DNA from 2 places in the Telluria sp. ZT3P39 genome. Region 2 is predicted to be linked to the other one. Evidence: riboswitches for the same ligand, from Rfam matches in the RefSeq annotation. Region 2 holds a riboswitch; the other holds the start of a gene.
The links. Region 2 has a riboswitch for thiamine pyrophosphate ahead of AC56LR_RS18195 (TonB-dependent siderophore receptor). Riboswitches for the same ligand answer to the same signal wherever they lie in the genome.

Region 1: linked by a shared signal. The riboswitch ahead of thiC (phosphomethylpyrimidine synthase ThiC) and the one ahead of AC56LR_RS18195 (TonB-dependent siderophore receptor) in region 2 are both predicted to bind thiamine pyrophosphate.

What each region holds. Positions count from the first base shown of each region.
Region 1 is NZ_JCASIH010000008.1:44,515-54,049, reverse strand. It holds gene AC56LR_RS10380 (DUF2147 domain-containing protein) at 1-178, opposite strand, end outside; gene AC56LR_RS10375 (valine--tRNA ligase) at 404-3,199, opposite strand; gene AC56LR_RS10370 (hypothetical protein) at 3,548-5,686, shown strand; gene AC56LR_RS10365 (hypothetical protein) at 5,824-6,117, shown strand; TPP riboswitch at 6,200-6,308, shown strand; partial or broken gene thiC (phosphomethylpyrimidine synthase ThiC) at 6,377-8,326, shown strand; gene thiS (sulfur carrier protein ThiS) at 8,326-8,529, shown strand; gene AC56LR_RS10350 (thiazole synthase) at 8,666-9,448, shown strand; gene AC56LR_RS10345 (hydroxymethylpyrimidine/phosphomethylpyrimidine kinase) at 9,448-9,535, shown strand, end outside.
Region 2 is NZ_JCASIH010000024.1:49,118-58,652, reverse strand. It holds gene AC56LR_RS18235 (N-acyl amino acid synthase FeeM domain-containing protein) at 1-434, opposite strand, end outside; gene AC56LR_RS18230 (PhzF family phenazine biosynthesis protein) at 672-1,520, opposite strand; gene AC56LR_RS18225 (VOC family protein) at 1,585-2,058, opposite strand; gene AC56LR_RS18220 (autorepressor SdpR family transcription factor) at 2,192-2,479, shown strand; gene AC56LR_RS18215 (SdpI family protein) at 2,488-3,138, shown strand; gene AC56LR_RS18210 (LysR family transcriptional regulator) at 3,167-4,063, opposite strand; gene AC56LR_RS18205 (MFS transporter) at 4,166-5,371, shown strand; gene AC56LR_RS18200 (DUF535 family protein) at 5,745-6,716, shown strand; TPP riboswitch at 6,780-6,885, shown strand; gene AC56LR_RS18195 (TonB-dependent siderophore receptor) at 6,978-9,107, shown strand; gene AC56LR_RS18190 (HDOD domain-containing protein) at 9,114-9,535, opposite strand, start outside.

The DNA of each region.
Region 1 (9,535 bases), on a different contig from region 2:
GCTTCTCGATCTTGCCGGTCAGGACGCCGCCTTCCTCGGTGATGCGCACCAGCGACTTCGGCTTGCCGGTTTCGTCGTCGATCGTTTTCCAGGTGCCGGCGGCCGAGGTGTTTTGCGCCATTGCTGCAGGAACTGCGACCATCATGGCAATCAGGCTTGCCCAAATCAGTTTACGCATTGTGAGTCTCCATTGTTGTTATCAAGCGGGGTCAGTGTAGCAAACTGTTTTGATACCGGGGTGATCTGGAACCTGAAGAACCATTCCAATCTGTTGTGAACCGGGTCGCACTAACTTGAATCATGCTCTGCTTGAACGCGCGGGCGGCGAAGCCGCCCACCCTACGAAAAGCCGGACAAAAAAAACGCGGCCACTCGGGCCGCGTTCTCATGAAGCATCGACAGCTTACGCCGCCAGCTTGCCCAACTGCTCCCGCATCTTGTCCAGCGTCGCCGAGAAGTTCGCCACGCGTTCCTTTTCCTGCGCCACCACCGCGGCCGGGGCGCGCGCAACAAAACTCTCGCTCGAGAGCTTGCCATTGGCCTTGGTGATCTCGCCTTCGATGCGCGCGATCTCTTTCGAGAGGCGCTCACGCTCGGCGGCGACGTCGATCTCGACTTTCAGCATCAGCTTGGTGGTGCCGACGACCGACACCGCGGCGGGCGACTCCGGCAGGGCGTCGACGATCTGCACCTCGGCCAGCTTGCACAGCGACTGGACATAGGGCGCGAAGCCCGCCAGCGCGGCGCGCTCGGCCCCGGCTCCCGGTTCGACGATCAGCGGCACCCGCACCGAAGGCGAGATCTTCATCTCGCCGCGCAGGTTGCGGGTGGCGTTGGTCAGGTCCTTGAGCTGGGCCATCCAGGCTTCGGCGGACTCGCTGATCAGGGATTCGTCGGCGATCGGGTAGGGCTGCATCATGATGCTGTCGCCGGTTTTTCCGGCCAGCGGCGCGATGGCCTGCCACAGCGCTTCGGTCACGAAGGGGATGATCGGGTGCGCCAGGCGCAGGATCACTTCGAGCACGCGCAGCAGGGTGTGGCGGGTGGCGCGCTGCTGCGCCTCGGTGCCTTGCTGGACCGAGACCTTGGCCACTTCCAGGTACCAGTCGCAATACTCGTCCCAGACGAACTTGTAGATGGTGCTGGCGATGTTGTCGAAGCGGTAGTCGGCGAAGCCCTTGGCCACGTCGAGTTCGGCGCGGTTCATCAGCGAGATGATCCAGCGGTCGGCCTGCGACAGGTCTTCCGGATTCGGAGCACCGCAGTCCTTGCCTTCGGTATTCATCATCACGAAGCGCGTCGCATTCCACATCTTGTTGCAGAAGTTGCGGTAGCCTTCGCAGCGGCCGAGGTCGAAGTTGATGTTGCGGCCCAGCGAAGCGTAGCTGGCCATCGTGAAGCGCACGGCGTCGGTGCCGAAGGCCGGGATCCCGTTCGGGAATTCCTTGCGGGTGGCTTTCGCGATCTTCTCGGAGGCGCGCGGGTCCATCAGGCCGGTGGTGCGCTTGGCGACCAGCGAGTCGAGGTCGATGCCGTCGATCAGGTCGATCGGGTCGAGCGTATTGCCCTTCGACTTCGACATCTTCTGGCCCTGCGAGTCGCGCACCAGGCCGTGCACGTACACGGTCTCGAACGGCACCTTGCCGGTGAAGTGGGTCGTCATCATCACCATGCGGGCGACCCAGAAGAAGATGATGTCGAAGCCCGTCACCAGCACGGACGACGGCAGGAACATCGACATGTCCTTCGTCTGCTCCGGCCAGCCCATGGTCGAGAAGGGGACCAGGGCCGACGAGAACCAGGTGTCCAGGACGTCGTCGTCACGGCGCAGCGCGCCGGTAATGCCTGCGGCCTTGGCCTTGGCGTGCGCTTCTTCTTCGCTGCGCGCGACCACGATCTGGCCGTCTTCGGCGTACCAGGCCGGGATGCGGTGGCCCCACCACAGCTGGCGCGAGATGCACCAGTCCTGGATGTTGCCCAGCCACTGGTTGTAGGTGGTAGTCCAGTTCTCCGGCACGAACTTGATCTCGCCGCTGGCGACTTTTTCCATCGCCACTTCGGTGATCGACTTGCCCGGATTGAAGCTGCCTTCCGGCGCCGGCTTGCTCATGGCGACGAACCACTGGTCGGTCAGCATCGGCTCGATGACGACGCCGGTACGGTCGCCGCGCGGCACCATCAGCTTGTGCGGCTTGACCTGCTCCAGCAGGCCTTGCGCTTCGAGGTCAGCGACGATCTGCTTGCGCGCGGCAAAGCGGTCCATGCCCTGGTATTGGGCGGGCGCGTTCTCGTTGATCCTGGCGTCCAGCGTCATGATCGTGATCGGCGCGAGATTGGCGCGCTGGCCGACCGCGTAGTCGTTGAAGTCGTGGCCCGGGGTGATCTTCACGCAGCCGGTGCCGAATTCCTTGTCGACATAGCTGTCGGCGATCACCGGGATCTGGCGGCCGGTCAGCGGCAGGGTAAGCATCTTGCCGTGCAAATGGGTGTAACGCTCGTCGGTCGGATCCACCGCCACGGCGACGTCGCCCAGCATGGTTTCAGGACGGGTGGTGGCCACCGTCAGGTGACCGGAGCCATCGGCCAAGGGGTACTGGATGTACCACATCGAGCCGTCTTCTTCCTGCGAATCGACTTCCAGGTCCGACACCGCGGTGCCCAGCACCGGGTCCCAGTTGACCAGGCGTTTGCCGCGGTAGATCAGGCCCTGCTCGAACAGGCGCACGAACACTTCCGAGACGACCTTCGAACGGGTCTCGTCCATCGTGAAGTATTCGCGCTGCCAGTCGGGCGAGGTGCCCATGCGGCGCATCTGGCCGGTGATGGTGTTGCCCGATTTTTCCTTCCACTCCCAGACCTTCTCGACGAAGGCGTCGCGGCCCAGGTCGTGGCGCGAGATCTTTTGCGCGTCGAGCTGGCGCTCCACCACGATCTGGGTGGCGATGCCGGCGTGGTCGGTGCCCGGGATCCAGGCGGTGTTATGGCCGCGCATGCGGTAGTAGCGCGTCAGGCCGTCCATGACGGTCTGGTTGAAGGCGTGGCCCATGTGCAGCGTGCCGGTGACGTTCGGCGGCGGCAGCTGGATGCTGAACGACGGCTTGCCGTCTTCCATGGTGGCGGTGAAGTAACCGCGCTTTTCCCACTCGGCACGCCAGTGTTGTTCAATGTCGGCGGGCTCGAAAGACTTGGCTAATTCCATAATATGCGGGCGATTGAATTTGAGAAAAAAACCATTATAGGTCACCTTCCAGCGCCCGCCTATTCCCGGCAGCGGCGCGGCGCGGCGGCCCCGTCCGCCGCCCGGCGTCAGCCGCGCGCCCCGTCCTTTTCGCAAACTGACGTCTTCTTGATCCAGCTCATATCGGATGTCGAATCGCCTCCAATTGTTGCGGACTCGACAAATCGCTTCCTTCTTCTTCCTGTCCAAAGAAGATGTTCATTCCATGGAGAGGGAATCTGTGTCGTCGCAGCAGCGTCCGGGCGAAGTCGGCAAGGCGTATTCGTCTGCCGCCGCGCCGGATACGAGTGGTCCGTGAAGGAGAAGAACATGTCGCAACTAGATCCCACCGGCGTGGAATCCGCCGGCGATGAGCGCCTGGCCGATAGCGCCGGTGGCCAGCTCACCTATGAAGAAATATCCGGCCTGAGTAATAGCGAGCTGGGCCTCGCCGAATTGTCCGCCGCGCCAGACGCGGCGGCGCCGGTCATGGCGCCGCCGGGGACGATGCCCGTACCGCAGGCGCCCGGCATGCCGGCGCCCCGGCCGCCGCTGGCGGGCCTGCATCTGCCGACCATACGCAAGGCGGTCAGCGGCTGCTACGCCGGCAGCGCCGGCGCCTACCAGGTCGAACTGCGCGTCGATATCGACCGCACCCGGCCCATGAAGCGGGTGAGCGGAGACTTTTTCCAGGTCATGGGCCGCACCCTGTCGTATTACGGCTCGTTCGTGGTCGACGCACCGGTCGTCACGGCGACCGCAACCCAGTATGTGATCAGGGGCAGCGGCCGCTTTACCTTCGGCAGCAGCGCGCCGACCGTCCAGGTGACCATCCCGCGGGTGCAGCTGTTCCAGCCCCAGGGCGCGGCCACCCTGCAGTTCTTTACCGCGGCAAACGCGCCCGGGGCCGCCTACCAGTGTGCCTTCCAGTCCGGCTATTTCCGCACGGTGCGGATCGAGACCGACAGCGTATCCGACCTCACGACGCCCGTGTTCACCAGCTACGACACCGGCGCCCTGGCCTCGGGCGGCAGCGGGCGCACACTGGGCGTCGCCTCGGCATTTGCCGAGGCAGGTATCGCGATGGCGCCGACCGCGGGCGGCAATGTGATCGATGTCAGCGGCGCCGGCACCGACGCCTCATGGAGCGATGCCGAGCTGCACGCCTCGATGCAGCAGCATTTTTCCCTGTGGGCCGACCTGCCGCAATGGTGCGTCTGGCAGGTGGCGGCGCAGTTGCACGACGAGGGGCCGCTGTTGTACGGCATCATGTTCGATCTGGCCGGCAAGGAGCGCCAAGGCTGCGCCGTGTTCCATGCCGGCATCGGCGGCACCAGTGCCGAAAAGCAGCGCGACCAGCTCTACACCTATGTGCACGAGCTCGGCCACTGCTTCAACCTGCTGCACTCGTGGCAAAAACACCTGGCCTCGCCACCGGCGGCAAGCCGGCCGGAGTCGCTGTCCTGGATGAATTACCCCTGGAAATATCCAAAAGGTAGCGCGGCTGCTTACTGGAGCAATTTCGATTTCCGCTTCGACGACGAAGAACTGATCCACCTGCGCCACGGCTTCCGCAACGACATCATCATGGGCGGCAGCGGTTTCGGGGCCGGGGCCGCGCTGGGCCGCGAGATCATGGCCGACCCGATCGAGGACGGCTCGGGCCTGGCGCTGAGCATCTCGACGCACCAGAAAAGCTTCGCGCTGGGCGAACCGGTCGTGCTCGAACTGAAACTGCGGACAACCGACACGCGCGGACGGCGCGCCCACACCTGGCTGCATCCCAACCACGGCCTGGTGCATGTCGTCATCAGCAAGCCGGGCGGGGAGGTGGTTGCCTACGAACCGCTGATCGACCACCTGGTCGGCGACCGCCAGACCGTTCTCGGCGCGAACGACGAAATCCGGGAGAGCGCCTATATCGGCTACGGCAAGGGCGGCTTCTATTTCGAGCAGCCTGGACAATACCGGGTGCGCGCCGCCTATTCGGCGCTCGATGGATCCCAGGTGCTATCGGATATTCTGACGGTGCGCGTGCGCTATCCGGTGACCGAGGCGGGCGAGCACCTGGCCGAACTGTTCATGGGCGAAGACCAGGGTTCGCTGCTCTACCTGCTGGGCTCGGACAACCCGACCCTGCGCGCGGGCAACGCGGCCTTCGACGAAGTGCTCGACCGGTATGCCGATGACCCGTTGGCCACCTACGCGCGGCTGGTCAAGGGCGTCAACGCCGCGCGCACCTTCAAGACGATCAGGGCCGAAAACCCGACCCGTATCGATGTGCGCAGCGCCAAGCCGGACGAAAGCGTCGCCTTGCTGTCCGCCGCGGCCGGATCGCACGTGCTCGACCCCGTGTCCACCGGCACGGCGCTCAATTGCCTGGCCGCGTCCCAGGCGCGGATGGGCGACGACGAGAGCGCCAGGATGACCCTGCAGACGTTTTCGGCGATGTCGATCAGGAAGTCGTGAACGGGGACGGCATGTCGCCCCGTTGCTGGATCGCGGTGCCGGTATTGTGCGCCGTGTTGTCGGGACAGGCGTGTGCGCCCCGTGCGCCGGGCCTGTCCGCATCTATCATTGCAGTCAACCAGGAAGCGAGGGCGGTCATGACATTACGGGTAAGGCTGGGCGACGGATTTCAGAACAATACCGTCAGCCTGCGCGTGAATGGCGAGCAGGTGTTCCACAAGTCCGGGGTCACCACCGACCTGCGGATCTCGCGCGCCGACAGCGTCGACCTGCCGGTCGGCACCTCAATCATGCGGCTGGAGGTATCGGTGGACGGGGGCCCGAGCGCGGTCAAGGAGATCACGCCGGCCCTGACGCCTTTTGTCGATGCCAATGTGGTCGACGGCAGGCTCGAACTGCAGGCGCTGCCGAGCGAGACGCCGATGCTGTAGAACCCGGACCATTCCGGGCCGGAGCTTGCGGCTTGTAAGTACAAGTTTGCCTGGGCTATAATCCGGCCGTTGCCGAAACGGCAGCACACGCTAGGGGTCCTGCGCATGCATATCGAAGCATGCGCGGGTGAGAAATACCCTCCGAACCTGATCTGGATAATGCCAGCGAAGGGAAGCAGTCGGTACGGCGGCCGTGCGCATGCGCACAGGTCTCGCCACACCCGATGAATCCTTTGCTGGCTCCTCGCAAAGGAGCCACATGAATGCACCACTCGCCGCCGCCCTGACGGCAGCGCTTCCCCACTCGAACAGTTTCGATGCCGCGACCGCCACGGTCGACAGCGCGGCCATCGCGCCCTTCCCGAACTCGCGCAAGGTCTATATCGAAGGCAGCCGCCCCGACATCCGGGTGCCGATGCGCGAGATCGCCCAAGCGCCCACGCCCGGCAGCTTTGGCGGCGAGCCGAACCCGCCGCTGTTCGTCTATGACACTTCCGGTCCCTACACCGACCCGGCCGCCGCCATCGACCTGCGCTGTGGATTGAAGTCGCCGCGCCTGCCCTGGATCCGCGAACGCGCCGATACCGAGGAACTGGCGGGGCCGAGCTCCGTCTACGGCCAGGCGCGCCTTACCGATCCGGCGCTCAGCGCGCTGCGCTTCAAGCTGCAGCGCAAGCCGCGCCGCGCGCTGCCCGGCCGCAACGTCACGCAAATGCACTACGCGCGGCAAGGCATCATCACGCCCGAGATGGAATTCGTGGCCCTGCGCGAGAACCTGCGGCGCCGCGAATACCTCGCGTCCCTCGGCGGGTCGGGCCCGATCGGCGCGCGCATGGCCGGCCTGCTGGGCCGCCAGCATCCGGGCCAGTCTTTCGGCGCCAGCATCCCGCCGGAGATCACGCCCGAATTCGTGCGCAGCGAACTGGCGCGCGGCCGCGCCATCATCCCGGCCAACATCAACCATCCGGAAGTCGAGCCGATGATCATCGGCCGTAACTTCCTGGTCAAGATCAACGCCAACATCGGCAACTCGGCGGTCACGTCCTCGATCGGCGAGGAAGTCGAGAAGATGACCTGGGCGATCCGCTGGGGCGCCGACAACGTGATGGACCTGTCGACCGGCAAGCATATCCACGAGACGCGCGAATGGATCATCCGGAATTCCCCGGTGCCGATCGGCACGGTGCCACTCTACCAGGCGCTGTAAAAGGTGAACGGCAAGGCCGAAGACCTCACCTGGGAGATCTACCGCGACACCCTGATCGAACAGGCGGAGCAGGGCGTCGACTATTTCACCATCCACGCCGGCGTGCGCCTGGCCTATGTGCCGATGACGGCGAAGCGCCTGACCGGCATCGTCTCGCGCGGCGGCTCGATCATGGCCAAGTGGTGCCTGGCCCACCACCGCGAATCCTTCCTCTACACGCATTTCGAGGACATCTGCGCCATCATGAAGGCCTATGACGTGTCGTTCAGCCTGGGCGACGGCCTGCGCCCCGGCTCGATCTTCGACGCCAACGACGAGGCCCAGCTGGCCGAACTCAAGACCCTCGGCGAACTCACGCAGGTCGCCTGGCGCCACGACGTCCAGACCATGATCGAAGGCCCCGGCCACGTGCCGCTGCACCTGATCAAGGAGAACATGGACCTGCAACTGGAGCAGTGCAGCGAGGCGCCGTTCTACACGCTCGGACCGCTCACCACCGACATCGCACCCGGCTATGACCACATCACCTCCGGCATCGGCGCGGCCACGATCGGCTGGTACGGCACCGCCATGCTGTGCTACGTCACGCCCAAGGAACACCTCGGCCTGCCCGATAAGGCCGACGTCAAGGACGGCATCATCACCTACAAGATCGCTGCCCATGCCGCCGACCTGGCCAAGGGCCACCCTGGCGCACAGATGCGCGACAACGCACTGTCGAAAGCCCGCTTCGAATTCCGCTGGGACGACCAGTTCAACCTGGGGCTCGATCCGGACAAGGCGCGCGCCTTCCACGACGCGACCCTGCCCAAGGAGTCGAGCAAGGCGGCCCATTTCTGCTCGATGTGCGGGCCGCATTTCTGCTCGATGAAGATCACCCAGGAAGTACGCGCCTATGCGGCCGCCAATGGCATGGATGAGCAGGCCGCCCTGGCCCAAGGCCTGCAGGAAAAGGCGATCGAATTCGTCAAGGGCGGCGCCCGTTTGTACCGGGAGGCCTGATGCCGGCGATCGAATTGAACGGCGCGCCTTTCCACGTGCCGGCCGGGCAGTCGCTGCAGGAGCTGGCCGGGGAGCTTGGGCTGGCGGGGCAGCCGGTGGCGGTGGCGGTGAACCGCGAAGTGGTGCCGCGCGAAGCGTGGCCGGCCCGGCGCTTGCGTGCCAGCGACAAAGTAGACATCGTCCGCGCCATCGGCGGCGGCTGATCAACGGGTTTCGTAGGGTGGGCGGGTTTCCCGCCCGCGCGCTCAACCAGTGCGTGATTCGAGCATGCGCAACACAGAGCGAGCACGGTTTGAACGCGCGGGCGGCGAAGCCGCCCACCCTACATAAAGGACAACAATGAACGAAGACTTCCTCACCATCGCCGGCCGCCGCTACGCCTCGCGCCTCCTGGTCGGCAGCGGCAAATACCGCGACCTCGCCCAGACCCGCGAAGCCACCCTGGCGGCCGGCGCCGAGATCGTCACGGTGGCGATCCGCCGCGTGAACATCGGCCAGGACCGCAACACGCCGAACCTGCTCGACGTGCTGCCTCTCGATGAATTCACCATCCTGCCCAACACGGCCGGCTGCTTCAACGCGAACGACGCGGTTTACACGCTGCAGATGGCGCGCGAGCTGCTGGACGGGCGCAAGCTGGTCAAGCTCGAAGTGCTGGGCGACCCGGCCAGCTTGTTCCCGCACATGCCCGAAACCTTGAAAGCCGCCGAAACCCTGGTGCGCGACGGCTTCGACGTGATGGTCTATTGCAGCGACGATCCGGTGCAGGCCCGCATCCTGCAGGAGATCGGCTGCGTCGCGGTGATGCCGCTGGCATCGCTGATCGGTTCGGGCATGGGCATCCTGAACCCGTGGAACCTGGGGCTGATCATCGAGCAGGCCAGGGTGCCGGTGCTGGTCGATGCCGGCGTCGGCACGGCCTCGGATGCGGCCATCGCGATGGAGCTGGGCTGCGACGGCGTGTTGATGAACAGCGCGATCGCCGGCGCGCGCGACCCGGTGCGGATGGCGCGCGCGATGCGCCATGCTGTGCTGGCCGGCCGCGAAGCGCACCTGGCGGGGCGCATGCCGAAGCGTTTCGCCGCGGCGCCGTCCTCCCCGGTCGAAGGCGTCGTCGCCTGATGGTGCCCACCGTACTGGTGTTCGCCGGACTCGATCCCGGCGGCGGGGCGGGCCTGGCGGCGGACATCGCCGCCATCGGCGCGCTCG
Region 2 (9,535 bases):
ACCAGTGCCACTTTGACCATACGGCCGACGCGGCCCTCGTCGATGCCCAGGCGCGTCGCCTCGACCAGGCGTCGGCCCTGCAGCCAGTGCGGCAGCTCGATCGATGCCTCGACGCCCAGCGGACGGTGCAGGTTGCTGCGGATCCGGGTGCTGCCCAGGGGCGAGCCGTCGAGCTTCGATTCGGCCAGCAGGACGATGGTGTCGTCGTCGTAGTCGGCCGCTTCCGGCAGGGCCAGCGTGCGTGCGAATTCCGGCACGTGGCGGGCGTAGGCGGCGTGGCGGACCTGGACCGCTTTCAACAGGTCGGCCTCGGTTTCAACCCGGCGAATGGTGAAAGGCAAGCGCTCGGTGGCGCGGCCTGCCGCACGGGCTTCGCGGGCAGCGCGGACGGAGGCGCCGGCTGGATTGGAGACGACTGGGTCGAACAGCGACATGGCGGGGTACTCCTCGGGTTGAAAGAATGAAACAGAACTTGTCTGTTTCAAATTATCAATCCGATCACTGGCAATCTAATTGCTGAGTAGAAGCACTTTATGCCTTCTATTTATCCTTCTCCTATGAAGGAATTGTCCTACGTCAAACCATGCATGCCAAAAATAGTGTAGAAAACATGCGGGGTGGATAAACGGCGCGCCCGAACCGCTGCGCACCGTCCGAAACCAGCTCCGGAATCACATCGTGCGCGCGGTGCCCGACACCCGGATCGAACTGCCCGGCTCCGGCCCGATCTCGGCCGTCAAGCGCGAGCGCATGCCCATGTCCTCGCCCTGCACCACCTCGATGCGCCCGCCGTGCGGCCAGCCGAGGTCGCGCAGGTAACCGGCAAAGGCCGCGGTGCCCGCGCCGGTGGCCGGGTCTTCCAGCACACCGCCGGAGGCGAAGGGATTGCGGGTATGGAAGCGCTGCGGCGTTTCCGCATACGCCAGTACGACCGTCACCAGGCCATGCCCGTTCATCAGGCGCCGTCCGGCGTCGAGCTCATAGGACATGCGCGCCAGGGCGGCGCGGCTGTTCAGCGCCAGCACCAGGTGGTCGGCGCCGCCATGTACCAGCGCCGGCGGGATGTGCTCGTCGAGGTCGGCGCGGGTATAGCCGAACAGGGCCAGCGCGGCGTCGACCAGCGGCGCCGGGGCCGGCTGGCTGCGGGTAGGCGGCGACTGCAGGCTGGCCACCACGCCCGCGCCCTCGACCCGGCCCTCGACCGTGATGGCCGCCGAATTCAGGGCCAGCGCAAAACGGCCGTCGCCGAAACGGCGGGCCAGCGCCGCGCCCAATGCGATCGTGGCATGGCCGCAGAACGGCACTTCGGACTCGGGAGAAAAATAGCGCACCCGCCAGCCCTCGCCCGCCGGGGCCGCGAAGGCGGTCTCGGAGAAACCGATGGCCTGCGCCAGCTTCGCCATTTCCGCTGGCGGCGGCAAGGCCTCACCGATCCAGACCCCGGCCGGATTACCGCCTGTGCCGCCGTCGTCAAACGCTGCAATGCGCAGCACCTCGTCCAGATTCGCAATGGCTTCCATGGGTGAACATTCTCGTCGTTAAGGAATGCTCATCATAGCGCGCCCGAGGTTTCAACGGGCGTTGCTACCCCATCCCCTGCTGCATGGCCTGGGCCATTTCCTCAGGCGAGACGTCGCGGATATGAGTGGCGATCGACCAGCGGTGGCCGAAGGGGTCTTCGACCACGCCGTAGCGGTCGCCCCAGAACATGTCGGCCGGGGCCATGCGCGCCTTCGCGCCCGCCTCGACGGCGCGCTCGAACAGCTGGTCGACGTGGGGCACGGCCAGGTGGATCGTGACCGGCGAGCCGCCCAGCGTGCTTGGGCCGATGGCGTCCCAGTCGGGAAACTCGTCCATCAGCATCACGGTCGAATCGCCGATGCGTACGGCCGCGTGGGCCAGCAGGCCGCCCGGACCGGGCAGGCGCATGATCTCTTCGGCGCCGAAGGCGCGCCGGTAGAAGTCGATGGCCTCGGCCGCGCCGGCGCAGACCAGGTGCGGGGTGACGGTGTGCATGCCGTCTTCGACGGGCTTGACTGCGGATTGGGGGGCATTCATGGCATCTCCTCGGGTTGGACAAGCTTAATGACCTTAGCCCCGACTGAAGGTTCAGGCAATCTCCAAAAGGCTTGACCCGGGCGCATGCTGCGGCTAGTATTTAGACATTCATCTAATTAGAGAACGATCAAACATGGCGGGACCGCTGAACGAGGTCTTCAAGGCGATCGCCGATCCGACGCGGCGCGAGATCCTGCGCCTGCTGCGCAGTGAAGAGATGAGCGCGGGCGACGTGGCGGCAAGGTTCGACATGACCAAGCCCACCGTGTCGCACCATTTTGCGGTGCTCAAGGCCGCCGGCCTGATTACCAGCCGGCGCGACGGGCAGACCATCTGGTATGCGCTCGACACCACGGTGCTCGAGGACGTGCTGGCCTGGTCGATGGACATGGCGCGCGGCGCCAAGGGAGACAAACAATGAAGAAACCGATGTCGAAGCGATTCCTGCTGCTGTTCCTGGCCGTGGCGCTGTTGACCCTGAACCTGGTGCTGGCGCTGTATCCGGAACTGCCGTCCCTGATCCCGGTGCACTGGAATGCCGACGGCGAGGCCGACCGCTGGGGCCCGCGTTCGATGGTGCTGCTGTATTCGGCCGTCATGCTCGGGTCGGGCGTGCTGTGGCTGGTGCTGCCCAGGCTCTCGCCGAAACGCTTCGCGGTGGAGGAGTTCGAATCGACCTGGTGGTATGTCGGCATGGTCACCGTGTCCTGCTTCGCCTACCTGCAGTGCGTGCACCTGTGGGGCGCCTGGAAGCCCGGCTTCAACGTCGACCGCGCCATGCTGGGCGGCCTTGGCATGTTCTTCATCCTGGCCGGTAACGTGACGGGCAAGGTGCGCCGCAATTTCTGGCTCGGCGTGCGGACGCCCTGGACGCTGGCCAATGAACGCGTGTGGTATGCGACGCACCGGTTCGCGGCCAAGACCATGGTGGCGGGCGGGGTGGTGGCCTTGATCGCGGTGCTGTCCGGGTGGCCGACCCTGGTGGCGCTGGTGGCGCTGGCTGTCGGGGCGCTGGTGCCGGTGGGGTACTCGCTGGTGTATTACAAGCGCCTGGAACGGGCCGGGACGCTGGAGGCGTAAGCCGCGTTTTCGGCAGTGCCTGCTTTGTTCACCGATCCAGCACGCCCTGCAAGCGCCGCACCAGGAAATCCACCAGCGCCGCCACCCGCGGCGCCAGGGCTCCCTGCCTGTAGAACACCGCCCACACCGGCTGCGTCCACCCCAGGGTCGCCCCCTCCAGTACCGGCACCAGCCGCCCCTGCGCCACATCGGCCCGCGTCAGGAAATCCGACAGCGACGCAATCCCCGCCGCGCCCAGCGCCAGGTGGCGCACCGTCTCGCCGCTCGATGCCGTCACCGCCGGCGTCACCGTCCACCCTTCCCCGCCGGCGTGCTGCAGCGGCCAGGTATTGAGCGACGCCGGCGCCGTGAATCCCAGGGTCCGATGCGCTTTCAACGATGCGGCATCCGGCGGCGTCCCATGCTTCTCGAGATACGCCGGCGCGGCCAGCACGCGCAAGCGCGTCGTGCCGAGGCGGCGCGCGTTGAGCGTGGAATCGGGCAGCGCGCCGATGCGGATCGCCAGGTCGGCGCGCTCTTCGATCAGGTCCACATAGGTCTCGCCGCTGACCAGTTCGAGCTGCACCAGTGGGTAAGCGTCCATGAACTCGGCCACCAGCGGCGCGAGCAGGTGGTCGAGCGCCGGGGTCGCCGCATTCACCCGCACCAGTCCCGCCGGCTGCGACCGGCGCGCGGCCGCTTCCAGCTCGGTGTTGGCGAGATCGGCCAGCAGGCTGCGCGCCCGCCCCAGCAGCCAGCTTCCCTCTTCCGTCAGTTGCAGGCGCCGCGTCGTGCGGTGCATCAGGGTCATGCCCAGGTGGTCCTCGAGGCGCGAGATCGTGCGCGAGACGCCCGAGGGCGTCTGCCCGAGGCGCTCGGCAGCGGCCGAGAACGAACCGGCATCTATGACTGCGGAAAATGCAATCAAGGCCTCTACATCGATCATTTGTGACTCCGGGTCAAAAGTCAATTGTACGCCAGGGCATTTTTCTTCTGCTTGCGGCGCAGCACACTGCACCCCTCACTACAACCGCACCAGGAGCACTCCATGCCACTTGCACTCTGGGCGCTGACACTCAGCGCTTTCGCCATCGGGACCACCGAATTCGTCATCGTCGGCCTGATTCCCACCATCGCCGCCAGCCTCGGCGTGTCGGTGCCTTCCGCCGGCCTCCTGGTGAGCCTGTACGCGCTGGGCGTGGCCATCGGCGCGCCGGTGCTCACCGCGCTCACCGGCCGTATCCCGCGCAAGCAGCTCCTGATCGGCCTGATGATGCTGTTCACCGTCGGGAACCTGGTGGCCTGGATGGCGCCCGGCTATGCGGCCCTGATGGCGGCGCGCGTGCTCACCGGGCTGGCGCACGGCGTGTTCTTCTCGATCGGTTCGACCATCGCCACCAGCCTGGTGCCGAAGGAAAAAGCGGCCAGCGCGATCGCCCTGATGTTCACCGGCCTGACCGTGGCCCTTGTTACCGGCGTGCCGCTCGGGACCTTCATCGGCCAGCATTTCGGCTGGCAGGCGACTTTCCTCGCCGTGTCGCTGCTGGGCGTGGTCGCCATGATCGGCAGCTGGATCCTGGTGCCCTCGAACATCGCCGGCAGCAAGCCGTCCAGCCTGTTGACCCAGCTGGCCGTGCTGCGCAAGCCGCGCCTGCTGCTGGTGTATGCCATCACCACCCTCGGCTACGGCGGCTCCTTCATCGCCTTCACTTATCTCGCACCGATCCTGCAGGAGGTTTCTGGCTTCGCGGCGTCCAGCGTGGGGCTGGTGATGCTGGTGTATGGCGTCTCGGTCGCGGCCGGGAATATCTGGGGCGGCAAGCTGGCCGACCGCAAGGGTCCATTGGCCGCGCTGCAGATCGTGTTCGCGCTGCTGGCCCTCGTGCTGCTGGCGCTGGCCTTCACCGCGCCGAGCAAACCGCTGGTGCTGCTCACGGTGCTGGCCTGGGGCGCGGTCGCCTTCGGCAACGTGCCGGGCCTGCAGGTGTATGTGGTGCAGCGCGCCGAACGCGATGCGCCGGACGCGGTGGACGTGGCATCCGGCCTGAACATCGCCGCCTTCAATGTCGGCATCGCGCTGGGCGCCTGGGGCGGCGGCCTGGTCGTCGAGCGCTTGGGACTGATGGCCACGCCCTGGATCGGCTCCCTGATCGTGACCGGCGCCTTTGCCCTCACCACCCTGGCCAGCTGGCTCGACCACCGCGACGGCGCACCAGGCAAACCACCGCGCAGCGCCGCCGTCGCCAGCCATTGATCAGCGCGCCGGAGGCGAAGGCCAGCAAAAAAGTTCTTCCACCATCGCGCTCCTCCGGGGTGTTTCGGCCTGGCGCAATGAGCGGTGATGAATTGGCAGCGTGGCGCCGCACAAACATGGTAGTCTTGTACTGCCTGTCAGGCGAAAATAAAAAGTCAAACAATCGAGAGAGACCACATGACCGCCTCTTCTGACCCAGGTTTCAGCTCCTCCTTCCTTTTGCACTATCCGGGCACAAGCTAGCGTTTCGGCAGATAATGCTTTGCGGAATTAACTTTCCGCAAAGGCAGCCCGTCATCCGTGACGGGCATCGAGTTAAAGACAGGGGCGCGCTTTCCGCGCCCGCAACTTTACGCCGAATGGAGCGCCCCGCATGATCTTCGCTCACCTGACCAAGCATTGGCTTGCCCGCCGCAGCCAGTACACGCCCGCTTCCTGGATGCTCAGCATCGCGCGCAGCCTGCGCGTGCTGCGCTACTGGCGCGAGCACCAGGCCCTGTGCCGTCTCGACCTGGTGCGCCGCTTCGTCGCGGCCGCGCCCAACGACGACCTGTTCCACCACCTGAGCCATCGCAGCTACCTGGCCAAAGACCTGAGCGCGCGCCAGCGCGTGCAGTGTGCGCTGTCGCATTACCGCTTCGAAGACACGACCTTCAGCAACGCCTATCACCAGCTGGTGTACGGCAGCGGCGGCCTCACGCTGTGGCAGCACCAGGCGCAGCTGGAAAGCGGCGAGCACGAGTTCCTGCTGCGCCTGGAAATGGCGCCGCGCAGCGATGCCGAAGGCGACCTCACCATCTCGCTGGTTGCCGACGGCAAGTACCTGCACCGCCTGTCGTATAGCTGGGTCGATGGTCAGCTGGCCGGCGTTGAACTGCCCACGGTGCCTTTCGTCACGCGCAACCAGGGCCGCTGGCTTGATTCCGGCGCCGCCTTCGCCGCCTTCGAAGAAACCTTCCCGAACAATTCGCCGAGCTTCTTCTGCTTCGCCGCCATGCAGGGCGTGGCGCAGGCGGTGGGCATCGACCGCGTGGTGGCCATCAAGTGCACCTCGCACATCGCCTACAATCCGCTCGACACCAAGCATTTCGAGAACGCCTACGACGGCTTCTGGAAGGTGCTGGGCGGCGTCGAGATGCCGGGCCGCAGCTACCTGGTGCCGCTGCCCTTCTACCTCAAGCCGCTGTCCGAGATGCCGTCCAAGCACCGCAAGCGCGCGGCGCAGCGGCGCGAATACTGGCGCGCTATCGGCGACTCCACCCGTTCCACCATGCTGCGCCACATGGCGCCGGCGGTGAGCGCCCCGGCGCGCGCGGTGGCGGCGCCCGCGACTGCGGAAGCCTGAGCCTTCGCTGCAGGCTAGGTGCTTGCCAGATTCGCCACGCCCGCCCGGGACCGTGGTACACTGCCGCCTCGCTAGGGGTCCTGGACGTGCAATTGCACGATTCGGGTGAGAGATACCCTTCGTACCTGATCTGGATAATGCCAGCGAAGGAAAGCGCAACGCAGTTCCCCACCTTGTTTGCCCTTCCCCCACGTTGGCTCCGGCTTTTCATAAAAGCAGCGCGCCGCATCGTTCTCGTGGCGCGCGAAGACGAGCAAACACATGACATTCAACCTGAAGCAATCCGTTCTCGCCTGCGCCGTCCTGCAGGCATTCTCCGCAACCGCGTCGGCGCAGCAAACCGAAAACGTCGCCTCGGTGGTCGTCACCGGCAGCCGCTGGGTCGCCGGCGACCGCGCCGGCATCGGCGGCTTTTCAGATGCGCCGCTGCTCGACACCCCGGCCGCGATCAGCGCCCTGACCCGCACCCAGATGCAGGACCTGTCGATCCGCAACGTCACCGATGCGGCCCGCTTCGACGCCTCGGTGGGCGACGCCTATAACGCGGTCGGCTATGCCGAACAGTTCTCGATCCGCGGCTTCGCGCTCGACAACGCGACCAGCTACCGCAAGGACGGCATCGCGATTCCGGCCGATACCCAGATCCCGCTCGAAAACAAGGAACGCATCGAGACCCTGCGCGGCCTGGCCGGCCTGCAGGCGGGCGTCGCCGCGCCCGGCGGCATGGTCAATTTCGTGACCAAGCGCCCGACCAATTCGCCCCTGCGCTCGGCGCTGGTGGAAGTGAGCGAACGCGGCACCCTGCACGGCTCGGTCGACCTGGGCGGCCGCTTCGAGGACCGCCGCTTCGGCTATCGGCTCAACGCCGCGGCGGAAAGCCTGAAATCCTATGTGCGCGGCGCCGACGGCGAGCGCCAGTTCGCCTCCCTCGCCTTCGACTGGCAAATCGCACCGGACGTCCTGCTGGCGCTCGACCTCGACCACCAGCACCGCTCGCAGATCACCGCACCGGGCTACCAGTTGATTCGCAACGAGACCCTGCCGGCCGGCGTGTCGCCCAAGACGCTGCTCAACGCCCAGGCCTGGACCCGGCCTGTGGAAACCACCAGCCGCAATCTCGGCCTGCGCTTCGAATACCGGCTCAATCCCGACTGGACGGCCACCGTCAACGCCAACAAGCACTGGTTCGAGCGCGACGACTACACCGCCTTCCCTTACGGCTGCAGCAACGAGGGCGACGGCTACTATCCGGGCTACTGCTCCAACGGCGACTACGACGTCTACGACTACCAGAGCGTCGGCGAGCGCAAGACTCCGTGGGGCGCGCAAGCCATGCTGCAGGGCCGCCTGGCCACTGGCGCGGTGCGTCACGCATTGACGGTGGGCGCGGCGATGTCCGAACGCCACGACAGCTTCGGTGAATACGTCTACGACTACGCCGGCTACAGCAATATCTACGACAACCTGCAGGTCGATCCGGCGCCCGGCAATCCCGCCACCGGCCCGGTGATGGAACGCCGTACCGACCGCGAGACCTCGCTGTTCGTGCAGGATGTCGCCACGCTGTCGGAACAGTTCACGCTGCACGCCGGCCTGCGTTACGTGAAGCTCGAGCGCGACGAACTGGCCGAGATCGGCCAGGCGCGCGTCCAGGCCAATGACGCCTTCGTGCTGCCGAGCGTGGCGCTGGTCTACAAGCCGGCGCGCGACTGGAGCGTCTACGGTTCGCTCAGCCACGGCCTGCAGCACGGCGGCATCGCCGGGATGGGCGCCACCAACGAGAACACCGCCCTGCCTCCGAGCCGCTCGAAGCAGTTGGAGCTGGGCGTGAAGGGCGTCGTGGGCAATGCAGTCATGGTCTCGGCCGCGCTGTTCGACATCAGGCAGGGCCTGGAATACGTAAACGCCGCCGGCACTTTTGTCCGCGCCGGCGCGCAACGGCATCGCGGGCTCGAACTGGCGGCGCAGGGCAAGCTGGGTGCGGACCTGAACTACAGCCTGTCGATGATGGCGCTGGACGCGAAGCAGACCGGCACCGGCGACGCCGATGTCGAAGGCAAGCGCGTCACCAACGTGCCGGAGTACCGTTCGACTGCGTGGATGGAATACGCGGTGCCGGCGGTGGCCGGCCTGAAGCTCGACGCGCTGTGGCAGTATTCAGGCAGCAAGGCCTTCGATCCGGCCAACCGCGCGGTGGTGCCGGGCTACCACGTGGCGGGCCTGGGCGGCTCGTACGCCTTGAAGTTCGGGAGGATGACTACCGTCCTGCGCGCCCGCGTGGACAATGTGTTCGACACGTTTTACTGGCGCGACGTGACGCAGTCGCTGGGCGGCTACCTGCTGCCGGGCGTGCCGCGCACCTTCCGCCTGTCGGCCCAGTTCGACTTCTAGCAGCGCTCAATCGCCGAGATCCTCCAGCTTGCCGAGGCAGCGGCGCTGGAAGCCGTTCAAACCGGTGGCCACGAAAGCGCTTTCCGGCTCGATCACGCCGGCGTCGAGCAGCAGGCGCAGCTTGGCGATGCGGTCGCCCTGGGCCAGGGCCTGCGCCAGGTGCGGCGTCGCCGCCGCATCCGGCTCGTTCGAGCATGCGATCGCCTCGACCACGTCGGCCGGGAAGTCCCAGTGCCGGGCAATCACCGACGACAGCTGGCGGCTGGCGGCAAACAGTTCGATCCCGAAGGCCCCGGAGGCCGGCACCCTGCCTTCGCCATGGCGGTCGGCGACCTGGAAGGCCACCTGCAGGCCCACGTTCTGCATCAGGCCGGCCAGGTAGGCTTCGAACACGCTGGCCGACAAGCCGGGCGCCATCACGCTGGCGG